DNA from 2 places in the Paenibacillus sp. J22P165 genome. Region 1 is predicted to be linked to the other one. Evidence: a T-box and tRNA genes for the amino acid it is inferred to sense, from the RefSeq annotation. Region 1 holds a T-box; the other holds one or more tRNA genes.
What was found. A T-box is a leader RNA that pairs with one kind of tRNA and senses whether it is charged. The one in region 1 lies ahead of leuS (leucine--tRNA ligase), so its partner is inferred to be a tRNA-Leu.
Positions count from the first base shown of each region.

Region 2: it encodes a tRNA-Leu, which carries the amino acid that the T-box ahead of leuS (leucine--tRNA ligase) is inferred to sense. The anticodon was not compared.

Region 1 is NZ_JCAUAP010000011.1:106,991-119,209, forward strand. It holds gene AC58QM_RS26610 (RNA polymerase sigma factor) at 1-159, opposite strand, end outside; gene AC58QM_RS26615 (DNA internalization-related competence protein ComEC/Rec2) at 425-2,998, opposite strand; gene AC58QM_RS26620 (deoxycytidylate deaminase) at 3,243-3,755, opposite strand; gene AC58QM_RS26625 (ComEA family DNA-binding protein) at 3,860-4,396, opposite strand; gene comER (late competence protein ComER) at 4,588-5,421, shown strand; gene leuS (leucine--tRNA ligase) at 5,450-7,909, opposite strand; T-box leader at 7,991-8,233, opposite strand; gene AC58QM_RS26640 (class I SAM-dependent DNA methyltransferase) at 8,308-9,069, opposite strand; gene AC58QM_RS26645 (CvfB family protein) at 9,071-9,967, opposite strand; gene rsfS (ribosome silencing factor) at 9,964-10,311, opposite strand; gene yqeK (bis(5'-nucleosyl)-tetraphosphatase (symmetrical) YqeK) at 10,331-10,903, opposite strand; gene nadD (nicotinate-nucleotide adenylyltransferase) at 10,893-11,480, opposite strand; gene yhbY (ribosome assembly RNA-binding protein YhbY) at 11,493-11,786, opposite strand; gene AC58QM_RS26670 (shikimate dehydrogenase) at 11,807-12,219, opposite strand, start outside.
Region 2 is NZ_JCAUAP010000001.1:274,735-286,953, reverse strand. It holds gene AC58QM_RS01260 (carbohydrate ABC transporter permease) at 1-656, shown strand, start outside; gene AC58QM_RS01255 (carbohydrate ABC transporter permease) at 653-1,513, shown strand; gene AC58QM_RS01250 (glycoside hydrolase family 88 protein) at 1,581-2,735, shown strand; gene AC58QM_RS01245 (alginate O-acetyltransferase AlgX-related protein) at 4,078-5,646, opposite strand; gene AC58QM_RS01240 (MBOAT family O-acyltransferase) at 5,659-7,077, opposite strand; tRNA gene AC58QM_RS01235 (tRNA-Leu) at 8,616-8,697, opposite strand; tRNA gene AC58QM_RS01230 (tRNA-Glu) at 8,715-8,786, opposite strand; gene AC58QM_RS01225 (methyl-accepting chemotaxis protein) at 8,958-10,700, opposite strand; tRNA gene AC58QM_RS01220 (tRNA-Ser) at 10,845-10,933, opposite strand; tRNA gene AC58QM_RS01215 (tRNA-Asn) at 10,937-11,012, opposite strand; gene AC58QM_RS01210 (SprT family protein) at 11,032-11,505, opposite strand; gene AC58QM_RS01205 (hypothetical protein) at 11,688-12,041, shown strand; gene cmpA (cortex morphogenetic protein CmpA) at 12,115-12,219, shown strand, end outside.

The DNA.
Region 1 (12,219 bases):
GCGGATCAGTGCTTCTTGAGAAGCATCCAGCGCATCCTGTTCATTATTCAGAATATAAAAAGCCGTCCGATAAACGTGAGACTCAATCTCTCGCAATAGGGTAATGAGCGCATCACGGTCACCGGCTTGTGCTGATCTTACCAGTTCGGGTGCTATCACTGGGATCCCTCCCCCTTGCAATCTTATAAACGCAATCGCTTCTCATAAGGTTGCAATCTTTTTAGAATAAATATATTGGTAGTTGCATCTATCAGAATAACAAAAAATGAGCGATATAACACCTTTTAGACGTAAAAAACAATAATTTGTTTCAATATAGCTTAAGATTCCGAAAATTACAAAGAATAAGCCTTAACCACGCCTTCCCTCAGGGGAAAATCGATGCTAAGGCCTCTATGGGATCAAGCAAATACTACAAAGTCTATTACTCTATCTTCATTCGGGTAAAAATCCCCTCTTTCCGAACTTCCATCTGAACTTCGCCCATTCGGTCTGTACGAAAAATACCCGCTTTAGCGCTAACTAAATGATCAATGATCTCTGGCGATGGATGTCCATAAGTATTCATTGCACCAACAGAAATGACAGCAACAGCTGGATTCCAATAGGCTAACCATTCTGGGGTTGTCGATGTTTTGCTGCCATGATGAGCAACTTTAAGAACATCAATATGCTGATTAGCTTTAGCTGCTACTGATCCTCGAGATAAATCGTTGGCAATCAGCCCTGGGTGATTTTGTAAATATTCAAGGACAGCGGCTTCAGATTCTTTTTCCATATCCCCCGTAAATAACCACCGAGTTCCTTGCATGTCAAGCAAGAAAACCACCGATCTCGCATTCTGTTCTTTGACAATTTCAATCTCTGTCTGATTCGTTTCAAGTGGATAAATCACCTGTAATCTCGTTAGCGGATCGATCGTGATCCAATCCGCCACTTGTGCGGGAAATAAAGGAACTTCCTTTTGCACAAGTGTCGAGAATAAGGTTGTCACGCTAGTACTTTCTTTAAACGTTCCATTAAATACAAATTGTTTCACTGGAATTTGCTCAATTACCGCCTGCAGCCCACCGCTGTGGTCGGCATCCTCGTGAGTAAGCACGACCATCTCCAGACGATGTATACCTCGCTTCTTCAACAGTGGCACCAGCGTCTTTTGCCCCACTTCAAATGGATCTTTACGATTTTTCCACTCATCCCCTGCTTTGCGGAACAAAAGTGTGCCACCACCATCAATTAATAGATGCTTGCCATACGGTGTTCGAATAAGTATCGCATCTCCTTGTCCTACGTCAATAAATTGCACAACGCCTGTGCGTTGAAAGCGATTTGGTGTATAACCGATCCATAAAAGTATAAGAAAACTGCCTATGGCCAGGAGTAAACTTAGCTGTACATGTCGCTTTTTTGTATTCTTGCCGCTGCCACGGTCGAGCATGATAGGAAGCTCGTCTGTAGCACTTACGTGGATGCGATGCCATAGAACATAAATAAGTATCAAAAAACCGTAATAAAAGTAGATCCACGGAATACTTGGAGATGGCCAAATCATTTTGAGATAAGGTATTTGTTGGAGTTGATCCGTAATCCAAAATATGGCTCGATTCAGCCATGAAATCAGTAGGCCTAATCTCTGACCTAAGGGGATATAGAGCAAACCGAGTGCGAGCGCAACCAAACCTGCCGGAAACACGATCATACTGATGACTGGCACTAACACAGCATTTGCTAACCAAGACAACAAAGAAAATTGATTGAAATAATAAATCGAGACTGGGAAGGAAACCGCTTGGGAGACAAGTGTAATTGCAAACGTATTTCTGAGTGTCGGAGAGGTTAGGAAAGGTGAGAGTAATATGGTCACTCTTTGCACACCTAGGATCAGTCCAAGTGTTACTAAGAATGACAGCTGAAAGCTTACATCGAGTAAAAAATAGGGCTCCCACACAAGCATCGCCCATGCAGCAACAGCCAGAATGTGCAGCACTTCTTTCATTCCTCCACGCCGAGCTGCGTACAGTGCAATCATTGACATGAGTCCCGCTCTGACAATAGAAGGTGATGCGCCTGTAACGAGGACGTAGAACGGGAGTAGACACATACAGATGAGCAGATAAGTCTCTTTAGCCATTCGGAAACGGCGTAAGACCCAGATGCACACGCCCAGAAATACGGCAATATTTAACCCTGAGATGGCTAAAATATGTGTTAATCCCAGCTCCGAAAATTGCTGGAAGCGGTCAGGATCCAGATCGTCCGTGAGTCCGATCAGCATGCTTTTCATAAACCCCGCTTGCGACGCGGGGAAGATCACGTCCATGCGCCTGCTGAGAGCAGCGCGCAGCTCGTCGTTCCAGCGCAGAAGCTGGACGACGCTGAAGTGCGCAGCCGCAGGCTGCACTTGCGCCTGATCCACCCCTTTGGCTGACAGCAGCCAATGCGTGTGGTGAAGGCGCAAATATCGGCGGTAGTCGAAGCCGCCGAAGTTGCGTGCCGGGGACGGGCTGCGCAGCGTCCCCGTTAGCGTCAGGGCGTCGCCGCGGCGCCAGCCCGACGCCACTGCCTGCTGCGCCTGCTCCATCAGGCGCAGCGAGACCTGCACGCTTTCCCCGCCGAGCGGGAAAGCGGCGGTTTCGTTGAAGCGGACGGACTCCGCTTCAAGGGTAAAGCTAGCCCTGTCACCGTCGATGGTGACAGGGCTAGCGAACCGGCCGAGCAGCGTGACCTCGCTGCCGGCCTCGCCTACCTGCTGCTGCTGCGCCAGCGGCAGGGCGGTGATGTTGCGCTGGTCGGTCCCTTGATAATAGCCGTAGGCTATTACGACCAGCAGCAGTGCACCCAGCGGCTGCCGGCCAGGCAGGCGCAGCACGTAGATGGCGACGAGCGCGGCTACCAGCAGCGCGCTCGTCGTCCAGGACAGCCATGGAAGCTCGGTATAAATAGCAAGCACATAGCCACTTATCCACAGACAGCACCCTTGAACAACTGGTCTTTTCACGGTAGAGTCCTCTCCTTCTTTTTACATTTTCGATTTCAATATCCCTCATACAATTACGAGACATCTCGATTTTTCCATGTACCTGTATGTTTTCTTCGAAAAGGAACACACGTTCTCTATCGTAACCTAGAATGTTGCCGTGTATCCGTCCTATTTCCCCGCACAATCCCAACAAAAAAACCTCCCCCTAGCGCACCACAACGGCTGCTTCTAGAGAGAGGTTCTTCCCCTCATAACGCGCTATTCAGTTCACAACCTCGGATAAGGTTCCTGCAGGCGGTTCATACGTAGTCATCTGTCGGAATGACATTCCTCTAGCTTCCATCAATTGACTAACCTTCTCATGATCCTTTGGATATCCGCGATGAAACACAATCTCGGTTACACCGCTGTTAGCCAACATGTTTGCACAGGTCCAGCAAGGTTGATCCGTCACATAAACGGTAGAGCCCTCACGATCCTCACGATCGGTAAACAACAATAAGTTCTGCTCAGCATGGATGGTGCGTATGCAACGGTGCTTACGTACGACCTCCTCGACATCGGCTACAACCTTCAATTCGATCTCTTCCACAAGCATGCAACCCGCTTCCGTGCAATCTGCCACGCCCATTGGGGCTCCGTTATAAGCTGTACCAAGTAACTTTTTGCCCTGTACAAGAACTGCTCCAACATGACGACGATTACACCTAGAGCGTGTGGAAGCCATATATGCAATATCTAGGAAATACGTATCCCAATCTTTTCGGATGCTCATGATGCTGGACTCCCTCCTGGTGACTCGGTTTGTCTAGTTACTCTATTCGAATGCAAAACTATTTCTAGTATTTTCTCACATTTCACTAGAAATGAAAAGATGAGCTAACTTGGCGCCACAAATAACAAGCCCCTGAGCTTCTCGAACATTTTCTCACCAATACCTTTCACATCCATTAGTTCTTCGACTCGCTTAAAGCTTCCAATCTTCGAACGATGCGCAATAATCGCTTTGGCCTTACTTTCACCGATCCCCGGCAACTTATCTAATTGTTCTAATGTAGCCGTGTTCAAATTTAGTAGCCCATCTCTCGTATCTGTAGTTGTGTTTCCACTCTCTGTAGAAGTTATCGGTTTTTCAGAAATTGCCGTCGATGCTGGACTTTCTTTCGGGGGTGCCAGACTCGCCTTTGGTGTTGTCGTGGCATTAATAGTAGCAACTGAAGTCGCTTTCGCTGCCTTTTCTTGTTGCTCACTAGCGGCTTGCCCGAGTAATGCTTCCATCTGTGTATTGATCGGCATAAACGCTGTTTGAATGGATGATTGCCCTCCACGGAGAAATGGCCAAACAACCCAAACAAAAAGCGAGATAATGCCAAGCAGCAGCAGGATTCTCTTCATTTTATTTCCAATAAAATCCACAAACGACCTTCTTTCTTAGCATATTTGCGCATGGGCAACCATATACATGAAAAAGCGTCCCAATGACTACACGACGAATTGTTGCGCTAATTTGATAAAGCTAACCTCAAGCCATGCATTTAAAGCTGTGTGACCATGCTTATCGGTTGTATTTTCGTATAAAGACTGATTTTATCGGGAGGGATTACTTGATGAAAGCTGGATTCATCGGTACTGGGAGTATGGGAAGTATACTGATTGAAGCATTCATTCATTCCGGGGCATTCAATCCCGAGCAAATTATCGCTAGCAATCGAACATTACGTAAAGTTGAACTTCTTGCGGAGAACTATCCTGGCTTGCAAGTGGCAGAAACCAATCGTGAAGTCGTGCGCGGAAGTGATTTGATTTTCCTATGTGTGAAACCTTCTGAATTTAAAAAGGTTATTGATGAAATCAAAGAGGACGTGCTTTCCTCTCAATTTATAATATCCATCACGAGTCCTATTCTGATTAAGCATTTGGAAGGTCTTCTCCCGGCTAAAATAAGTAAAATCATACCGAGTATCACGAACTACGTTTTAAGTGGTGCTACGTTATGTATTCATGGAAATCGTATGCAGCCTGAAGATAAAGAATGGCTTGAAAATATTTTCACACATATCTCGACACCTATTCGTGTATCTGAGAATTACACGAGAATTTCATCTGATTTATCGAGTTGCGGCCCTGCTTTTCTAGCTAGCTATATTCAAGCTTTTATTGATGCTGCGGTGGAAGAAACGGGTATTTCAGCTGAAGAGGCTACACTGCTTGCAAGTGAAATGACTTTAGGTACTGGGAAATTGCTGACAACGGGAGGCTTCAACCCCATCAGTTTACAAAAACGGGTATCGGTTCCTGGAGGTATAACGGCGGAAGGTTTACGTATTTTGGAAAAGGAACTTTGCGGAGTTTTCTCTCAAGTGATTAGTGCTACACATGCCAAATATGAAGAAGACATTGAGAAGGCTGAGCAGCTTTTTACCATAAAGCAAAAGCAGTAGCCTTCCCAATGCTTGCATCTTTCCGTTCTTAACCTACAACGATATTGACTAATTTACCTTTAACAACAATCAATTTGCGAACGGCCTTTCCGGCGGTCGCTTCTTTGACTTTGTCGAGTTCAAAAGCCATTTTTTCCATTGCTGCTTCATCTGTATCTTTGGAAATCATAACACGTTCAACGATTTTCCCATTGATTTGCACGACGATTTCAACTTCATTATCAACAGTCCATGCTTCATCATAAGCTGGCCATGCTTCGTAAGTAATCGATTCTACGCCGCCTAATTTCTCCCATAGCTCTTCAGCCAAGTGAGGTGCTAGTGGCGAAAGCATCTGTACGAAGTTTTTCACTGCTTCTAATGGCAAGCGTTCTGTTTTGTACGCTTCATTGACAAAAATCATCATTTGGCTAATCGCTGTGTTAAAGCGAAGCGCATCGAAGTCTTCCGTAATCTTCTTGATGGAACGGTGCCACGTACGTTTGAATGTATCGCTGCCTAGCGTCTCATCCGCGCTAATTTTGGCGTGCACTTGACCATTATCATCAACGAAGAGTCTCCATACGCGATTCAAGAAACGGTAGATCCCATCTACACCTGTTGTATTCCACGGTTTTGTCGCTTCCAACGGCCCCATGAACATTTCATAAATACGAAGTGTATCCGCACCTTGATCACTCACGATATCGTCTGGATTCACAACATTGCCGCGAGATTTACTCATTTTCTCCATGTTCTCGCCAAGAATCATCCCTTGGTTTACAAGCTTATGGAACGGCTCTTTCGTGTGTACAAAGCCAAGATCGTAAAGTACTTTATGCCAGAAACGCGCATACAGCAAGTGAAGAACCGCGTGCTCCGCTCCGCCAATATACAGGTCAACTGGCAGCCATTGCTTTTGCAGTTCATCCGAGCAGAACGCTTGATCATTCTTTGGATCGATGAAACGCAGGTAATACCAGCAGCTTCCCGCCCATTGCGGCATCGTGTTCGTTTCACGGCGAGCTTTCATACCTGTTTCTGGATCAATTGTATTGACCCACTCAGATACGTTAGCAAGCGGTGACTCACCTGTACCGGATGGTTTAATTTCATCTACTTGCGGAAGCAATAGTGGCAATTGATCCACTGGAACTGGCTTCATCGTGCCATCTTCAAGGTGAAGAATTGGAATCGGCTCACCCCAATAACGTTGACGGCTGAACAGCCAGTCTCTCAAACGATACGTTACTTTGCCGCGGCCTTTGCCATTTTGCTCTAACCAAGCGATCATGTGGCTGATGCCTTGCTCAATGTTCAATCCATCGATTGGACCTGAGTTCACATGTTTGCCATCGCCAGCGTAAGCTTCTTTCTCCACATCTCCGCCTTGCACAACTTCGATAATTGGCAAATCAAATTGCTTCGCAAATTCCCAGTCACGTTGATCGTGCCCTGGTACCGCCATGATTGCCCCTGTACCGTAACCGCCAAGCACGTAATCTGCGATCCAGATTGGCACTTTCGTGTCATTCACTGGATTGATGGCATAAGCACCTGTGAACACGCCTGATTTGTCTTTCGCCAAATCGGTACGCTCCAAGTCACTTTTGCGTGAAGCTTTCTCTTGATATTCTTTAATCGCAGCCGTTTGCGCTTCTGTGGTAATCTGCGCAACAAGTTCATGCTCAGGCGCCAATACACAATAAGTTGCACCGAAAAGTGTATCTGGACGCGTTGTGAAAACCGTTAGGCTTTTCTCCGCATGGCCTTCAATCGCGAACTGAACCTCTGCCCCCGTTGATTTCCCAATCCAGTTGCGCTGCATATCCTTAATACTTTCGGACCAATCCAGTTCCTCAAGATCCTCAAGCAAACGCTCTGCATACTCTGTAATTCTCAAAATCCACTGACGCATCGGCTTCCGAATAACCGGATGGTTACCACGTTCGCTTAATCCGTCAATAACTTCCTCATTCGCAAGAACCGTACCTAGAGCTGGACACCAGTTAACAGGCACTTCGTCGACATAAGCAAGCCCTTTATTGTACAACTGGATGAAAATCCATTGTGTCCATTTGTAGTACTCCGGATCTGTCGTACTAATCTCACGATCCCAATCGTAGGAGAAACCAAGTGACTTAATTTGACGACGGAACGTATCAATATTTTTCTTCGTGAACTCACGCGGGTCATTCCCTGTATCTAGGGCATATTGCTCCGCAGGAAGTCCGAACGCATCCCAGCCCATTGGGTGAAGCACGTTAAAGCCTTTCATCCGCTTGAAACGGGAAACGATATCTGTCGCTGTATAACCTTCTGGATGCCCTACGTGTAGCCCCGCACCTGATGGGTATGGGAACATATCCAAGGCATAAAATTTCGGTTTATCCGAATTTTCTAGTACTTTAAATGTTTTCTTCGCATCCCAGTATGCCTGCCATTTGGGTTCAATCGATTGCGGATTGTAGCCTTGCTGCTCTTTCGTTTCTTTCAATTCCTGTGTCATACCTTCCATGCCTCCTTAAAATGCTCTATTGCTCATGTATGCAAATACGCACAAAAAAACCTCACATCGCTAGCGGATATCGCTAGGGACGAGAGGTATAATTCCCGTGGTACCACCCTAGTTAACACAAGGCGTTCTTCACCTGTGTTCACTCTGCCCCTTAACGCGGGTGAGACGATCCAGCTAGCGCACTGATCCAGGATCAGGCGGTTCACCTTCTAGCTCCGAGGCGAGTTCTCAAGACTAACATCTGCCGGCTCACACCCTAACTCCGACTCTCTGTAAGATGCTGTACAAGGTACTATTCCTCATCTAAGCTTTCCATACAACTGATTAGCTTTGATTATATGTAAAATAATGCCGAACTGTCAAGCCGAGGGCGAATCCCGTCATCCACATTATTTTTTCGCAATAAAGAAAGCTCGCTCCGTTGTCTCCGTTGGTTGTCCCCACGTAAAGTCAGCCGCTTGATGTACCTCACGAAAGCCTACCTCGATCAGCATCTGTTCCAGCCATTCTAAGGGATACGCTCTTTGTTCATGTGTTTCATCAATACGCCGGAAGTTATCATTTGAACCACTGTCTCTGACGAAAATAGTTAAATCATGTTCAATCTGAACACGATCCTCATCTAACTCGCTTGTCCAAATGTAAGCAACATCGTCCTCATTCAGAAAGAAAGGCTGAGACTCCGCATAGGCAAACAATTGCTGGGGTGTATGTACATCGAAGAGAAACAAACCGCCTGGCTTAAGTCCCGCCCATGTCTGACGGAAAGCATCCACGATGTCCTCTTCCTCTAATAAATAATTAACACTATCACAAAATGAAATGGCTACATCGACTTCCTCGCCAAGCTCCCATTCCCGTATATCCTGCTGAATCCAACGAATGCCACCGCCGCGAAGCTGACTGGGCTGTTCACTGTACTTCTGCTCGGCAACAGCTAACATATCCTCGGAAAGATCGATTCCCGTCACCAGCAATCCTTCAGCAGCTAACGGAATCGATATATTGCCTGTCCCGCAACCTAGATCAACAAGCGTTGTTGGTTTAACTTCAAAGCGTTCAAAGCTTTCCTTCACAAACCGCAGCCAGTCTTCATACGGCATGCTGTTCATCAAGCGATCGTACGTATAGGCAAATTTCTCGTAACTCATCTCAGACTTGCGTCTCCTCTTGTTTCAGATAAGTCCAATCCGCTTCCTGATAGATAAGCCCATCTTTCATAAGCTTGCCTAGAGCACGTTTAAATGCCGCTTTACTCAGGCCGAATTTATCTTTAATAATATCTGCCTGCGTTTTATCTGAAAATGGCATGGCATTCCCAGGACGTTCACGAAGCACTTCTAGAATGCGCTCCGCATCCTCATCGCGTCCTTTTTCCTTAGGAAGTCTCATCGATAGGTTAACTCGTCCATCTTCTTCGCGAACGAAAGCAATCCTAACATCGACTTGCTCACCAACGCGAAGTAAGCGGGTCCGTTCTTGCGGAATGATGAGCCCGATCACACCATAGCCTAAGACACCTGCTTCACAAATGACGAAAGTACCCATCTGCAAAGGCCGATAGACGCGTGCTTTCACCCATTGGTTCGTCCAACTCGACGGTGCTCTTACGCATAGCGGAGCTAAGTCTTCTTCAAGTGCTAGCTTCGCAATCAATCGCCCTTGACGATCGTGTGCAAGCGTTGCAAACACTTTGTCACCTACTTGGGGACGAAGTTCTTCAAGTTCCGGAACATGTCGATATGGAAGAAGTAGATGACGTCCTAATCCCATTTCTAAGAAATAGCCAAATCGCGGGTGGATATCTACGACTTCCAAGAGTCCAACCTCACCCATGATAAGCAAAGGACGTTTCATAGTCGCCATAATTCGATCCTGGGTATCGTGGAACAAGAATACTTCCACTTTATCTCCTGGGCTGATTCGATTGCCTACGATTTCTGCGTAAGGCAAAAGGAAATCCTGGTAGCCATCCGTGAGGAAAAAGCCATTAGGCGGAACTTCCCTTGCTACCTCGAGGGTAACAAGGGATCCTGCTTCCATTCTCATACGCGCTCCACAACTTTAGCATCGGACCAAAGTCTTTCGATATTATAGTATTCGCGGTCATCACGATGGAAAACGTGGAGTACAACGTCTCCTAAATCAAGCAGTACCCATCTTGCTGTATCTATCCCTTCAAAGCCTCTGATATGAACACCATGTTCGTGTGCTTTTTTACGAGCCTCACCTGCGATAGCTTGGACTTGTGTTTCCGAATTCCCGTGACAAATCACGAAATAATCAGCAATTAAGGAAACACCTTTCAAATTTAGACTAACGATATCTGCTGCTTTTTTGTCCTCCGCTGCCTCAACAACGAATGCTAATATCTCTTCTGGGTTTTTACTCATGCAATCATCCTCCATGTCATTAGGTGTGTGTTTGAATTTGTTCCAATAAATCGTTCCGAGTTAGAATTGTTAGTGGATAAATGCGTTTTCCTTTGGCTATCAAGAAGCTGATCGTGGAATCAAATCCAGCAATCAAAGCGCGTTCGAGACTTGTCTTCGCCAGCTCACGAATCGAATCCACACCAGGGAAATCACGACCTGGCTCCATATAATCCGCCAAGCAAACAATTTTATCGAGCTGTGTCATCTGTTCGCGGCCCGAGGTATGATACCTAATCGCATCCAAAATCTCCTCGTCAGCGATGCCAAATTGCGTCTTCGCGATAAAAGCACCTGCATGCGAATGCCACAACTCTTTATCGAAAGCTAATAAATCTTGTGGTACATCGTTCTCACGAATAATCTTAGCTTGCTCCCCGATCGGCCAATACTTGCAATAGTCATGCAAAATTGCTGCAGTATCCGCTTTGACCGCATCACCGCCAAAACGTTCTGCCAGCATGACACTCGTTTCCATCACACCAAGCGTGTGCTGCCAACGTCTCTCCGGCATCTGCTCTTTCACTGCTGCCATTAGGTCTTCACGTTTCATATAAGTGATTCACCTCCATGAATTGCCCAACCTTATCTGGCACAAGATACCTGACAGGATCCTGTTTCTGTCTCAACGCCCGAATAGCTGTCGATGAAATTTCAACGAGGGGCATCGGAACTAGCTTAACTCGGGGTCGAATATGCTCGGGCAGCTGTGACAAGTCCAGCTCATAACCAGGTCTAGCTAATCCAATAAAATGAATATGCCGCACGATGTCATCGATACGATGCCACTGCGGCAAATACTGAACCATATCCGCGCCAATAATATAAGTGAACGCGATGTCCGGATATTGCGATTTCAACAGCTCGATTGTATCGATACTATAAGATACGCCGCCTTTGTTAATTTCGATATCGATAGGACGAAAAAAAGGATTGCCTTCTGCAGCAAGGCAAACCATCTCCCAACGCTGCTGGCTTGTTCCCTTCGGGGCATTCGGTTTATGCGGCGGGACGTTGGCTGGCATCAGCCACACCTCGTCCAAGCCCCCTTCCACCCTCGCACGTTCAGCTGCGATTAAATGACCGGTATGAATGGGATCGAACGTGCCTCCCATAATTCCGACAAGCATACGTCCACCTCATTAGCGCGGCAGTTCAATCTTCTTATTGTCACGTGATTCTTTGTAAAGAACGACAATCTTCCCAATAACTTGAACTAGCTCTGCACCGGATTTTTCAGATAATTCTGCTCCGACTTCTTGACGATCTTCACCACTGTTGTTGAGTACCGTAATTTTGATCAACTCGCGAACTTCAATGGCTTCTTGGATGTGACGAATCAAATGCTCATTCACGCCACCTTTACCTACTTGAAAAATTGGATCTACATGGTGCGCTAAAGAACGCAAAAATCTTTTCTGTTTGCCTGATAACATGGATGTCCCTCTATTCATTCTTATTCAGTTAATGACTGTTCTACCACCTGTCTCATTGCCGCAACCGGCGCAGGGGTTCCCGTCCAATACTCGAAGGCGTATGCGCCTTGATAAATAAACATGCCTAACCCGCCATGAATGCGCGCGCCAATAGCTTCCGCTTCACGAAGAAATCTCGTGATACGTGGATTATAAATGAGATCACTTACAAGATGATGCGGTCGAAGCAGATGAAGCGGTAAAGGGAGATCATCTACATGAGGATGCATACCAGCCGACGTCGTATTCAACACGAATTCAACTTGGTCCACAACGTTCTCCAGCTCATCCAACCCTAATCCCACGGTTTCAGTAAATACACCAATCGTAGCTGCAAGTTCGACAGCTCGCTCTTTGGTCCGATTCGCAATATATATACAGCTCGCGCCTTCCT
Region 2 (12,219 bases), on a different contig from region 1:
CCTATATTGTGGCTATGCTTGTTCAGAATGTGATTGGTTTGTATTTTGCCATTATCCTCAGCACCAAGATGAGAGGAAAAAATTTCTTTCGTTCCGTTCTGTTCATGCCGAACATTCTGAACGGCATCGCGATCGCATTCATGTTCAATTATTTATACAACTACACCAACAGTCCACTAAACGCTGCGCTGAAGTGGATCGGCATGAACCCAGTGCACTGGCTGCCAGAGAATTATTTAATCAACTTCTCCCTTGCCTTCATCGGCACATGGATGTTCACGGGTTGGTGTATGGTCGTCTATCTGGCCGGGTTACAGTCCATTCCGAAGGACGTATATGAAGCAGCCAGTATCGATGGAGCCAGCTTTCATCAGATGATTCGCTATATGATTATTCCTAATATTATAACTGTGTTTGAGCTTAATCTGTTCCTCGGAATTAACGGAGCACTGCAAGCCTACTTCCAACCTTTTGTCCTGACAAAGGGTGGTCCTTACGGCCTGAGCGACACTTTCGTCTCCAAATCCTTGGCCATCGCATTCGAATTCAGCAATTATGGTAAAGCAGCTGCAATGGCTGTAGTCATGCTGATCATTGTATCTATTGTGGTTGGTCTGCAAAGAATCTGGTTATCGAAACGAGAGCGGCAGATATGAAATCCCAATCAACCGACATCGGACTAGAGATAAGCCACCCTCTTCTGAAGCTGTTCAATTATGCTATGGCTTTGATCGGGGTAGCCATTATTATGTTGCCGCTCTTCATCATCCTAAACGTCTCGTTGAAAACCAGTGAGGAGTATGGGCTGAAAGGCTTTATGGCTTTACCTGACAATCTGTTTAACTTCGATAACTACATAAAGGCAATCAAGCAAGGCAAAATGCTATCTGCTTTCGTGAATTCCTCAGCCCAAGTTGCGGTAGGTGTAACCGGAAGCGTATTCCTTGGTTCCATGGCCTCGTATGTCCTGAACCGTTTTGACTTCCGCTTTAAGAAAATCATCATTACGGCATTCGTCGCTTCCGTCCTGATTCCTCATGTGCTGACATCCGTGTCGACATTCATGGTCATCAAATCCTTGGGATTGTTCAATACAAGAGAGGCCGGTTTTCTACTGTATACAGGCGCGGATGTCGTTGGCATTTATATTTTCCTTCAGTTCCTGGAAAAGATCCCGAAGCATATGGACGAGAGCGCGAAGATTGATGGAGCGTCCTACTTCCGCATTTACTGGTCCGTCATTCTGCCTCAGATGATGCCCGGTATCGCGACGGTCATTATTCTGAAGACGATTTCTATCTATAACGACTTCCTGAATCCGTATTTGTTTATGCCGAAGAGCTCTCTGCGAACCGTCACCGTCGCTCTTAACTCTTTTTCCAGCGAAAATGCGACCGATTGGCCAGTCATGTCAGCTGCCATTGTAACAGTCCTCATTCCCACTTTACTGCTCTATCTCTTCCTGCAGCGGTTCATTATTTCCGGCGTATCCGATGGATCGATGAAAGGTTAAGTGTCCCGGAGTCAGGAAAACAGAGGAAAGCAATAGCCTCAAGATAAATTTGGAGGAAAAAACGAAAATGAAATTCAACGAGTTGATTCCAGATAAAAAAGTGATCACAGCAGAAATTGAAGCCATTATTCATAAAATTGATACCAATATGCTTACCTTTCAAACCAGATTCCCCCATAAATCAGCCACTGGCAATTACTCAGATTTACTTAATGCTGATGGGAACTGGACCGGCTCTTTTTGGACGGGAATGGTACTGCTCGCCTATGTGTATACAGAGGATAAGAAATACATGAATTATCTACTGAATTATATGCCTGTATTTCGTCAAAGACTAGAAACCGGCTATAAAGACCATGATCTGGGCTTTTTGTATCAGCTGTACGCCACTGCCTTGTATAAAATCACAGGAAATGAAGAGGCCAAGATCTTGGCCGTGCAAGCCGGGGATGAGCTTCTGAAAAGATATAATCCCCTAGGAAAATTTATACGCGCTTGGGAAAGACTCGAAGTAGAAGATCGCAAAGGAAAGCTCATCATGGATTGTATGATGAATCTCCCTCTACTCTACTGCGCTTCGGAAATTTCAGGGAAAAATAAATATTTCCAGGCCGCCGAGGGGCACGCAGCTACCACAAGTCAATATTGTATACGCAAAGATTATTCAACGTACCATACTTATGATTTTAATCCCTATACCGGTGAGCCTGTCGGGGGCTTCACTGAAGGAGGCTACTCCGACGAGTCGGCTTGGTCAAGAGGCCAGGCCTGGGGAATCTACGGTTTTGCCCTTTCCTATGAGCATACTGGCTTAGGTAAGTACTTAACAGCTGCAGAAAACCTTGCCGACTATTACCTAGATAACTTGCCGCAAGATTTAATCCCTTATTGGGATTTCAAGCTTCCCGACTTTACGGATGCAGTGAAGGATGCTTCAGCTGCATCTATCGCTGCTAGCGGAATGCTGGATATAGCAGCCTTGGAGCCTGAAGCCGAAAAAGCCCGATTCTATGAAGCTTCTGCCTACAAAATTTTGGAATCCTTGAGAACCAACTATTCAAAAGCTATGGATCCATCGGTAGAGGGCATTTTGCAAAATTGCTATGTAAGAGATCCAAAATTGGGGGTCATGCACAGCTATACCATATGGGGAGACTATTATTATCTGGAACTTCTAATGAAATCAGTAGGCATTAACCCTAAATTGTGGACTTTAAAGTAATAGAGGCAAAGTCAATGTAACCTGCGCTTCTCGGTTTTCCAGAAGCGGTACCGACCTATCGAATGGTTCATTCGATAGGTTTTTTTGATTACAGACAACTTGCCCATCATTAAGTATTGGCCTAAATCAAGTTAACGTGGTAACGTGGCCCTCACGTCGCCGAGTTGGAAAGCAGAGCTGCTACGGATATTTAAAAAAGTTCAATCGCGCTTAAATATTTCGTCAACAAGGATGATTTATGAAGCTGTACTACCGAATTCTTTCCAACCATAAAAAACAAAAAAATCCTTGAGAATCAAGGATTTTTGCTTGTAAAACTGGGATGCGGCGGAGGGATTTGAACCCTCATATCTTGTGAGCGCCCCCCCTGCCGTTCCACCACGACCGCTTACTGCCATAAGGCTTAATATAAGGTTGACCACTTACTTTTCAGTTCATTAAACCAGATTATATAGTGGTTCTCATGCTATGTAAAGTGTTCACTAAAATATAAAGATAGTGTGTTTCAACGAATGATTTGATCTTATTAGTTGATGATGCTTCACTGTTTTTACTTTGACACGCTATACTAGTTAAACAGGTAAAAAAGTGGAGTTGCTATATATCCAGATGATAGTCACCATAATAACTACTGTATTTTATTTGTATTTTTTACCGTTTCTGCTTCAATAGTTCGTGCAGTCCCCCCCACACAAAGCACAACATGCCCAAAGTTATCTCAATTAGCTAATACATCGCCACAAGACAAGGAATTGAACTGACCTCTGATGGTCTTTCTGTAAGGTCTGCACACAGAACAATAATCCATATAAGAAAAGGCTTTTCAGTATGATATTCTTGGGATACTGTGTGCAGTCACTTAATCAAAAGAAAAAGTGTGACCAAATATGTTGACCATTACTTCATTAAGAAATATCTAAATTAAAAAAAGAAAGAGCTGAATCTATTTCAACATCTATTCACAAGGTTCATCTACTGAACCGAGTATGAATTTTTCTATTCTGTTTAGAAAATCATTGAGTCTAATGACAAAATGATTCCCAAAAGTTTCATTCACTTCATTTCCTCATTTGAAATATCCAAGAATCTATAATAATCATAAACCTTATCTATTCGCTTTGTTCCTACTGGAGTAAGAAAATCAGCCACAACTGGAAAATCAAAGATATTATTATCTTCCCTATGTTCCTTTGTCTGAGAAACTACATTATTAGTTGAACCATAGAATTCATTTCTTGCTGAAACACTCAGCATCTTATTGAAATTCAATACTTATTCTATGGAAAACATTACTCTGTAAAATAATACCGAGCTCTTTTCATTTTTACTCCAAACACAAAATTTATTGTGTTACGATTTTGTATACACTAGGCTCATAGCTATATTTCCCATCTTTAGAAACTACTATAACAGATATTTCTTCTGCCTTTAAAACTTCATCTTTATTTAACACTGCACTAAAGCCTGATTTAAGATACTTTGGATTATTGAAGTATTTAACAACAGTTTCATTCGAAATGTTAGATTTGCTTTGATAAAATTTATCTCCAACTTTAATTATAACCTCTGAAGTTTCGGAGTTAGATAAGTTATCCACAGCCCATCCACTTAAATTAACTTCATTGCTGTCATTGTTAACATATAGTTGTGTGGTATAAATTTGATTACCATTAAATTTATCAATGAACATTGAAGGTTTTTTGTTATTACTTATAGGAATATTTTTTGTATATACTTCTGATTTAATGAATTTCGAATGTTCTAAGAATCCATCATTTTGTAATCTATAATTAAAAGCTCTATCTACAGATTCATATATTACCAAGTCTGGTTTAACCTTATTAATAACATCTTCATTTAAATAATTAGAACGAACAACGATTACATTTTTAAAGTTTTCCCCCAAATATTGTGGCATAAAACCATAGAAAAATGAATCACAAACAAGTAATAATGTACCTTTTGCTTTTTCATTCGAATAAAATTGTATTCCACCTTTAGTGAAAAATTGATCCACTTGTTGCTGACTATATATATAATTTTTTAAATCAGGATTTTCTACTTCTTTAACATTTGGATTTTCGACCTCGAGGGTTGGTACAGTCTCATTTCCTACCAAATTATAACCAATCATCTTAGCATAATCAAACTGATTTGTCACATCAACTTCTTTAGTATATAACTTAACGTCATAAAAATATTTTTTATCTTTTATAACATCTTTAATTAGTCCGTAAGTTAAATAAACAGAATAATCCGTCCAATGTGAATCTGTCTTTTTATACATTTGTTTATTTGGTTTCAGCTCGATAATTTTTGCTTTTGGATTAATATAATCAAAATCACTTGGTAGTTCTTTACCCAGTTTATCGACTGGAGTTTCAATCATACTTGGCTTAAGACCTTTTATGTACTCTGGGTAGACGCTAACTTTACCAGGAGCGCCAACAAAAATATAATCGATACCCTTAGAGCTTAAATAGTTCTTTACATTTTCTTGAATTTTCGAAATTTTTTTATACCCAACATCATCAATAGGATACTTATTAATAGCAATTGTCAAATTATTGATCCAATTACCTCCAGCACCCATTTCTTTGTAGAAATACCATCCATCTTTACCAATAGCAACTGAGTTTGTTGGTGATGTATTAAAAATATTAAAAGACATTTCAGCATGTAGCTTTAATAAAACATTTCTAAATCCAATATTGTCATTAATCCATGTCTCGAAGCCACTTAAAAAGTGTGTATTTATTTTACCAGTATTAGTTTCAAATAAAACAGGGAAATTTGCAAGAACTTTATTCTCACCTTTTGATACTGCGCCTTGTATCCTATTAGAAAATAATAGTGGTAAAGATATAAATAAAATAAAAATAATTATAATAATAACGCTTATTTTTTTCATCACTTGTACTCCTTAAAATCTAAAATAAATAAATGGACTATATGTAGAACTCATAACATACATAATAGCAATAATAAATAAACAAAATAAGCTGAAATTATAAATCACAAATCTTGTGTTTTTATTTTTTATAAAACCAAAAGATAAAAGTTTATTTTTAATAGGAAATGAGAATATAACACCAAGTAAAAATATAAATAAATATTCTGGTTGCATATACCAAAGAATATTAATATTTGAAATTGTTGCTTGTCCTAGTCCAAACATTGCCTTTAAATATCCAATTGCATATGTTAGATCAGTTGATCTAAAAAATACCCAACCAATTATAACAACTATAATTGTATAAAACCATTTTATAGGTGCAGGGATTTTAATATTAATTTTAAATTGTTTAAATATTCTTTCGATAATCAAGAAAACACCATAATACAAGCCCCAAACTATAAAATTCCACGATGCACCATGCCAAAGACCAGTAACCAAAAAAACAACGATTAAGTTAAAATATATATTACCTTTTCTGTTACCACCTAATGGTATGTAAAGATAATCCCTAAACCAACTAGAAAGCGAGATATGCCACCTTCTCCAGAATTCAGTTATAGATTTTGAGATATAAGGATAATTAAAGTTTTCTAAAAATTCAAAGCCAAACATCTTGCCAAGTCCAATAGCCATATCGGAATAACCACTAAAATCAAAATAAATTTGCAACGTGTAGCATATAATGCCCACCCATGCTATAGCTACTGTATGACTACTAGGGTCTAACCCAAAAATTTGGTCTGCAACATAAGCCATATTATCAGCTACTATTACCTTTTTAGCTAACCCAAAAATAAATCTATGTATACCTTCAACAAATCTATCAGAAGTGCATTCTCTATGATCTATTTGGTCATTTACATCTTTAAATCGTACTATTGGCCCTGCAATAAGATGTGGAAAAAAGGAAAAATTAATTGCTAAGTTGATAATATTTTTTTGCACTTTAATTTTCCCCATATATACATCTAAACTATATGATAAACCTTGAAAAGTATAAAAAGAAATTCCAATAGGAAGTATAATATTCTTTAATGGTATAGATGTGTTGAAAATACTATTAATAGTATGCAAAGTAAAGTCGAAATATTTAAAATAAAACAACAATAAAAGGTTTAAAAAAACTATTAAAAATAATACTACCCTTCTATACCCTTTCAACTCTTCTTTTACATTTGTAATATAATTAATTAATAAACTAAAAGAATAATTTATTAAGATTGATATACACATTATAATCAAATATTTCGGACCACCGAACGAATAAAATAAAAAACTTACTAATGCTAAGTAAATGTTTCTATATTCCTTATTACATACATAATATAACAATAAAACAATTGGTAAAAACCAAAATATAAATATTATTGATGAAAAAACCATTAAATTATCCTCTTTTCATGATAGTTTAGAATTTAATAAGTAAAAGCAATTTTACTCTTTGCTAAATAACCTTCGTTAATTACTATAATACACATGTGTTGTAATAAATCTAAATAAAGAAAATTTTGAGAACCTTTGTCGAAGGCAAAACAACTAAGAAAGACATACAACCTTTAGAGAGAAAATGACCATGACCACTGTTACAGAGGAATAAGTATAAGAAAAACAGATAGTTAGAGTCAAATTAGAACAAACAAAGTAAGAACCCTTACACAGTAAGGGTTCTTAGCATTTCAAAGCTGTAATACAGTCAGCGAGATTTGAACCCGCACAAGATGGTGTGCCTGCCATTCCACCACTACCGCTTACTGCAATAAGGCTTAACATAAGGTTGACACTTACTTTTCAGTTCATTAAACCAAATTATATAGTGGTTCCCCTACTATGTAAAGTGTTCACTTAAATTATTATGGTAGTGTGTTTCAGCAACGCTTTGTTCTTATTAGTTGATGTCGCTTCACTGTTTATCACACTATACTATCCTAGTTCAACGGGTAAAAAAGTGGTGTTGCTATATGTGTAGATAATATTCACCCTCACTGTTAAAAAGATGGGGGACTGTTGTTTTTCTTTATTAATGTAAAATTAAACAGTATAAGCCGATTCGTTAGTTAAAACAACTGGAGGATAAGAAAAGTACCCTCGTGATATTCATTTTCCCCCTCTACTGGGAAGCATAACCATGAGGTGATTCATGAGAATGGTTTGATCGCTATTGCTTTGGATTATTACCCTTATTTACAATAGCTGTTTCAATTATAACTTTCCGGATACCATTCGCTAATCGTGCAACTTGAAAGCTTTAAAGCGATATTTTCCAGAAGTAGCTTATCATGATGCAAGATGTAAACTTGACCTTTTACATTTTCAGCGTTGTTACGCTGATTACTCTGCTTAATCCCCTGCGAAAAATTCAGTAAGCATGTCCACCAATTCAACAGCTTCGATGCGATTATCATTGCACCTTCTAACATTGTCATACTTTGTACGTCAATATCATCTAAGACTTCGCCAACTTGCTCGTAAATGGCTTCACCTTGGCAATTTAATTATTTTCGTTCTTATGCAAGATACCGTAAATTGCTACAATATCGCAGTCTTTGAACTTGTTACTTCCTTTAATTGCTCCATAATGCGCTAACAGGACTTGCTCCTTTCGATGTATTCATGCAGATGCCCTTCAATTTCTTCTTCATTGCTAAAAAATCTAGGTATATAAACCTTACTATTTATCAGTTCTCCAAATATTTGAAACTAATTCAATGTCATAAGATAAGTTCTAATCGTTCTAGGTGATGAGTTCTTGTATTCTCGGTCATCTTTAAACTCTTAGATAGCAAACTTTAGCAACAAAAAAAACCACTCCCAAATCAGAATTTTGACGTTCTGAAAAGTAAGTGGTCTAAGGTATAGGAAAAATGTTCAAGTAAGTACACTATCTAAATTTACCTTATAAAACCTGAAAATCAATACTGGGATGCGGTCGGGGGGATTTGAACCCCCACGCCTTGTGAGCGCCACCCCCTCAAGATGGTGTGTCTGCCGTTCCACCACGACCGCATGAGAGAATAAAACAATGACCCGTAGGGGACTCGAACCCCTGTTACCTCCGTGAAAGGGAGGTGTCTTAACCACTTGACCAACGGGCCATAAAATCGTCAATTGAACATTTCAGCCCGTTAAGGACGACAATTGTTATTATAAAGGATTCTTCCTTCTTTGACAAGCCTAATTCTTGGAAATAAAGCCAGTTAAAGCGGATAAGTTAGGAGTTCCCATGCCCTCGCTACAAAAAGGATGAGAACCCCCTACTCCACACTTTATTTGATTTTGAAATAAGACACAGATTCGTTCAAGGTGTCGACAACAGACTTCAACTGTTCCGACGCAGCAGCGATATTCTGCATCATGGCAAGCTGCTCTTCTGTTGCTGCTGCTACGGACTGAGACCGCACGAGAATTTGTGATGAGCTTGAAGCTGACTGATCCATGGTCGCCGAAATTTCTTCCGAGCTAGCCGACATTTGTTGTGTGATGGCCGAGGTCTCGTGAATCTGCGTGACAATATGCGTCACAGATTGCATGATCGTATCAAAGCTCTGGTTCACTTCCTGCATCATTTGCGAGCCTGTGCTCGCTTCCTGCTTCGTCGCATTCATCGAGTGTGATACGCTCTCAATCTCGACTCGCGTCTCGTGAATTAACTGATTGATCCCGTCAGCAGATTCGATGGATTGTGAGGCCAGTTTGCGGATTTCTTGCGCAACGACATTAAAACCTTTGCCATGCTCCCCGGCTCTAGCTGCCTCAATGGAAGCATTCAACGACAAGAGATTGGTCTGATTCGCGAAGCTCGTAATGCTTGATGCAATCTGTCCTATCTCATCAGACTTCCGAGTTAGCGATTGTACCGTCATAGACAACTGCTCGACTGAGCTCAACATATTTACAATTTGATGTTGCAGCTTTGAGAGCAACTCATTCCCTAGTGTTGCATGCTGAGAGGTTAATGAAGAATGATCCGCCATCACGCTTGAATTCTCAGCAACACGTTGAATCCCAATCGCCATTTCCTCAATCGCTCGGCTTGTCTCTTCACTGCTTCTTGCCTGTACTTCGACTTCCTGGGTCATTTCTTGAATATTCGAAGCCACATGTTCCGCAGCGTGGGCAGACTCTTTGGAGCTATCCGAAAGCTCCATCGAAGCATCGTGCACGAATTGCGTATTGTGTGCGATCGTGCCGATTAAGCCCTTCATTTTCGCAACCATATTATCAACCGATTCCGAAATCTGTCCCAGTTCATCCTGCGAGTAAGTCAGCTGTGGCTCATGACGCAAATCTCCGGCAGCAACCTTGCCTGTAATCGTCAAAATCCTGCGAACCATAAGCATAATTTTCGTAATCACCCATCCGCCAGCTCCAAACAGTAGGACAATAATGATTCCCACACCAGCATAGACGCCTTGTGCCGTTTTACTATTTTGCTGCTTAATATCACCGATACTTTGGGTGGCATATGCGTCTAGAATTTCACCAATAACATTCAGACCCTCGCGTCCTTTTTCAAAGGTAGCCGCCAGCTTCGTTTCATTCAATACCCCTTTACCAACGTTCCCCGTTTGAACAACAGCATTTGCTTCTTTGCTCCACTGATCGAATGACACTTGGAAGCTCGCAGCGCTTTGTTCTATCGTCACCTTTGACTCGGTATGTGGGGTTTGCAACAATTCTTTACTTTTTAAAATCGCAATTGCCTGTCCAACTCTTTCATTCGTTTGATCAATATTTTCCTTCAGCGCCTTCAACTGACTTGTTTTCTCTTCCGCAGTCAAAGTGCCCGATACCAGCAATTGATACGCCGTTAAAGCTTGGTACATATCACGATCAGCATTCAAAATAAAGGAGGTACTCTTCTCCGTCGTCTCATACAAGGAGGAGCTAAGCGCATCCGTATTCGATTTGTTTAGCTGCAGTAAGTATACACTCGTACCTAAATATAAAAGGGATGGAATCAATAGCAATAAAATGAGCCGTACGCGTATTGAAAATAATTTAGTCACAGTGGGTTCCTCCATCATGATGCTTTTTTATTCACTATAGAGGACAAACATTTAACACTTATTAGAAAAATGTTAGAATAGGTTGAGTTTGAGATGAACAAAAATAAGCCCAACGGCATGAATGCCATTGAACTTATTTCGTGACGGAGAGAGAGGGATTCGAACCCTCGCACCACTTACGCAGTCTAACCCCTTAGCAGAGGGTCCCCTTATAGCCACTTGGGTATCTCTCCATATGGCTCCCCGAACAGGACTCGAACCTGTGACAACTCGATTAACAGTCGAGTGCTCTACCAACTGAGCTATCAGGGAATGGACAAGTTTTATTTTATTATGAAGGCGCTGTTAAGTCAAGTGTGTACGATTTCAATTTTCCCCTACAATTTCCACAAGCAAATTTACGGACATCCATTTTACGTTTCCGATAATACTCTGTCTTGCAATTTACGCACTCTAACCTATATTTATAGGGCTGTTTCGCCCGGGGTCGCGGTAATGATTGGCAATATCGAGTACCTCCGACTTGGGCTAGCAAAGTTTTGAAATCCTGATCTCGATGCTGATAGCCTCGCTTCAAAATATGTAAATGATAATGGCAAAGCTCATGCTTGATGATCTTCTCGATTTCATCTCTCCCATAGGTTTCCCACTGGCTCCAACTGATCTCAATATCATGCGATTTCATAAAATAACGTCCACCCGTCGACCGTAATCTTCGGTTAAAACGTGCCTGATGAACGAAGGGCCTGCCGAACGATTCCATTGAAATCTGCTCGATCCATTGCTGCAGCTCACGATCTTCCATAACGAACACTCCCAATGACAAGTCAGGAACAGGACTCATGACAAGCCTTAAATACTTTGAATACCAACACATAAATACTTCAAAAGACAAGTTCTTACTTGAATTTGTACCGTATCTACGGCTATACTGTCAAGTAGAAAAGAAGATCGAACGCCCTATACAGAAAGGAATTGAACCACCACATGCCACAAATGCGCTATGCGATTTTGAAGCTTGACCAACAACTTGAATTCGTCGAGATGCCTTCCTCCTATTCCTATCAATTAACAGCTTTAAACCAACGTCTGCACAAAGAATTAGAGAAATTAACCGCTGACCATGTGCCGCAGCTTCCACGCGTTATTGCGGAATGTGACGACTTGGAATTGATCGGTACGACTTATACGCTTATCCAAGGCCTGGACTACATCAATGGTTTGGAGAAAACGTTCGCTGGTATCCAAGAGAAATCGTACCCGCTGATCTCCTTGTTGACTGAAATTCGTGCCCTGCAAGCACAGCTTGAGCAATGGTACGAAGAGGAATTTGATCTCTAAACAATCGGGACCTGCACCCATTTCCCTCATTCTTCATATGCTAGAAGTACATGGCGAAGAAGGGGATGGGCATATGCCACAATGGCTTTGTAATCAATTAATGCGTGCCTTCCAGAACAAAAACCGCAGACAAATTCGATTATTGAACGATAGCTGGTACTTTTACCGCACTCGCCGC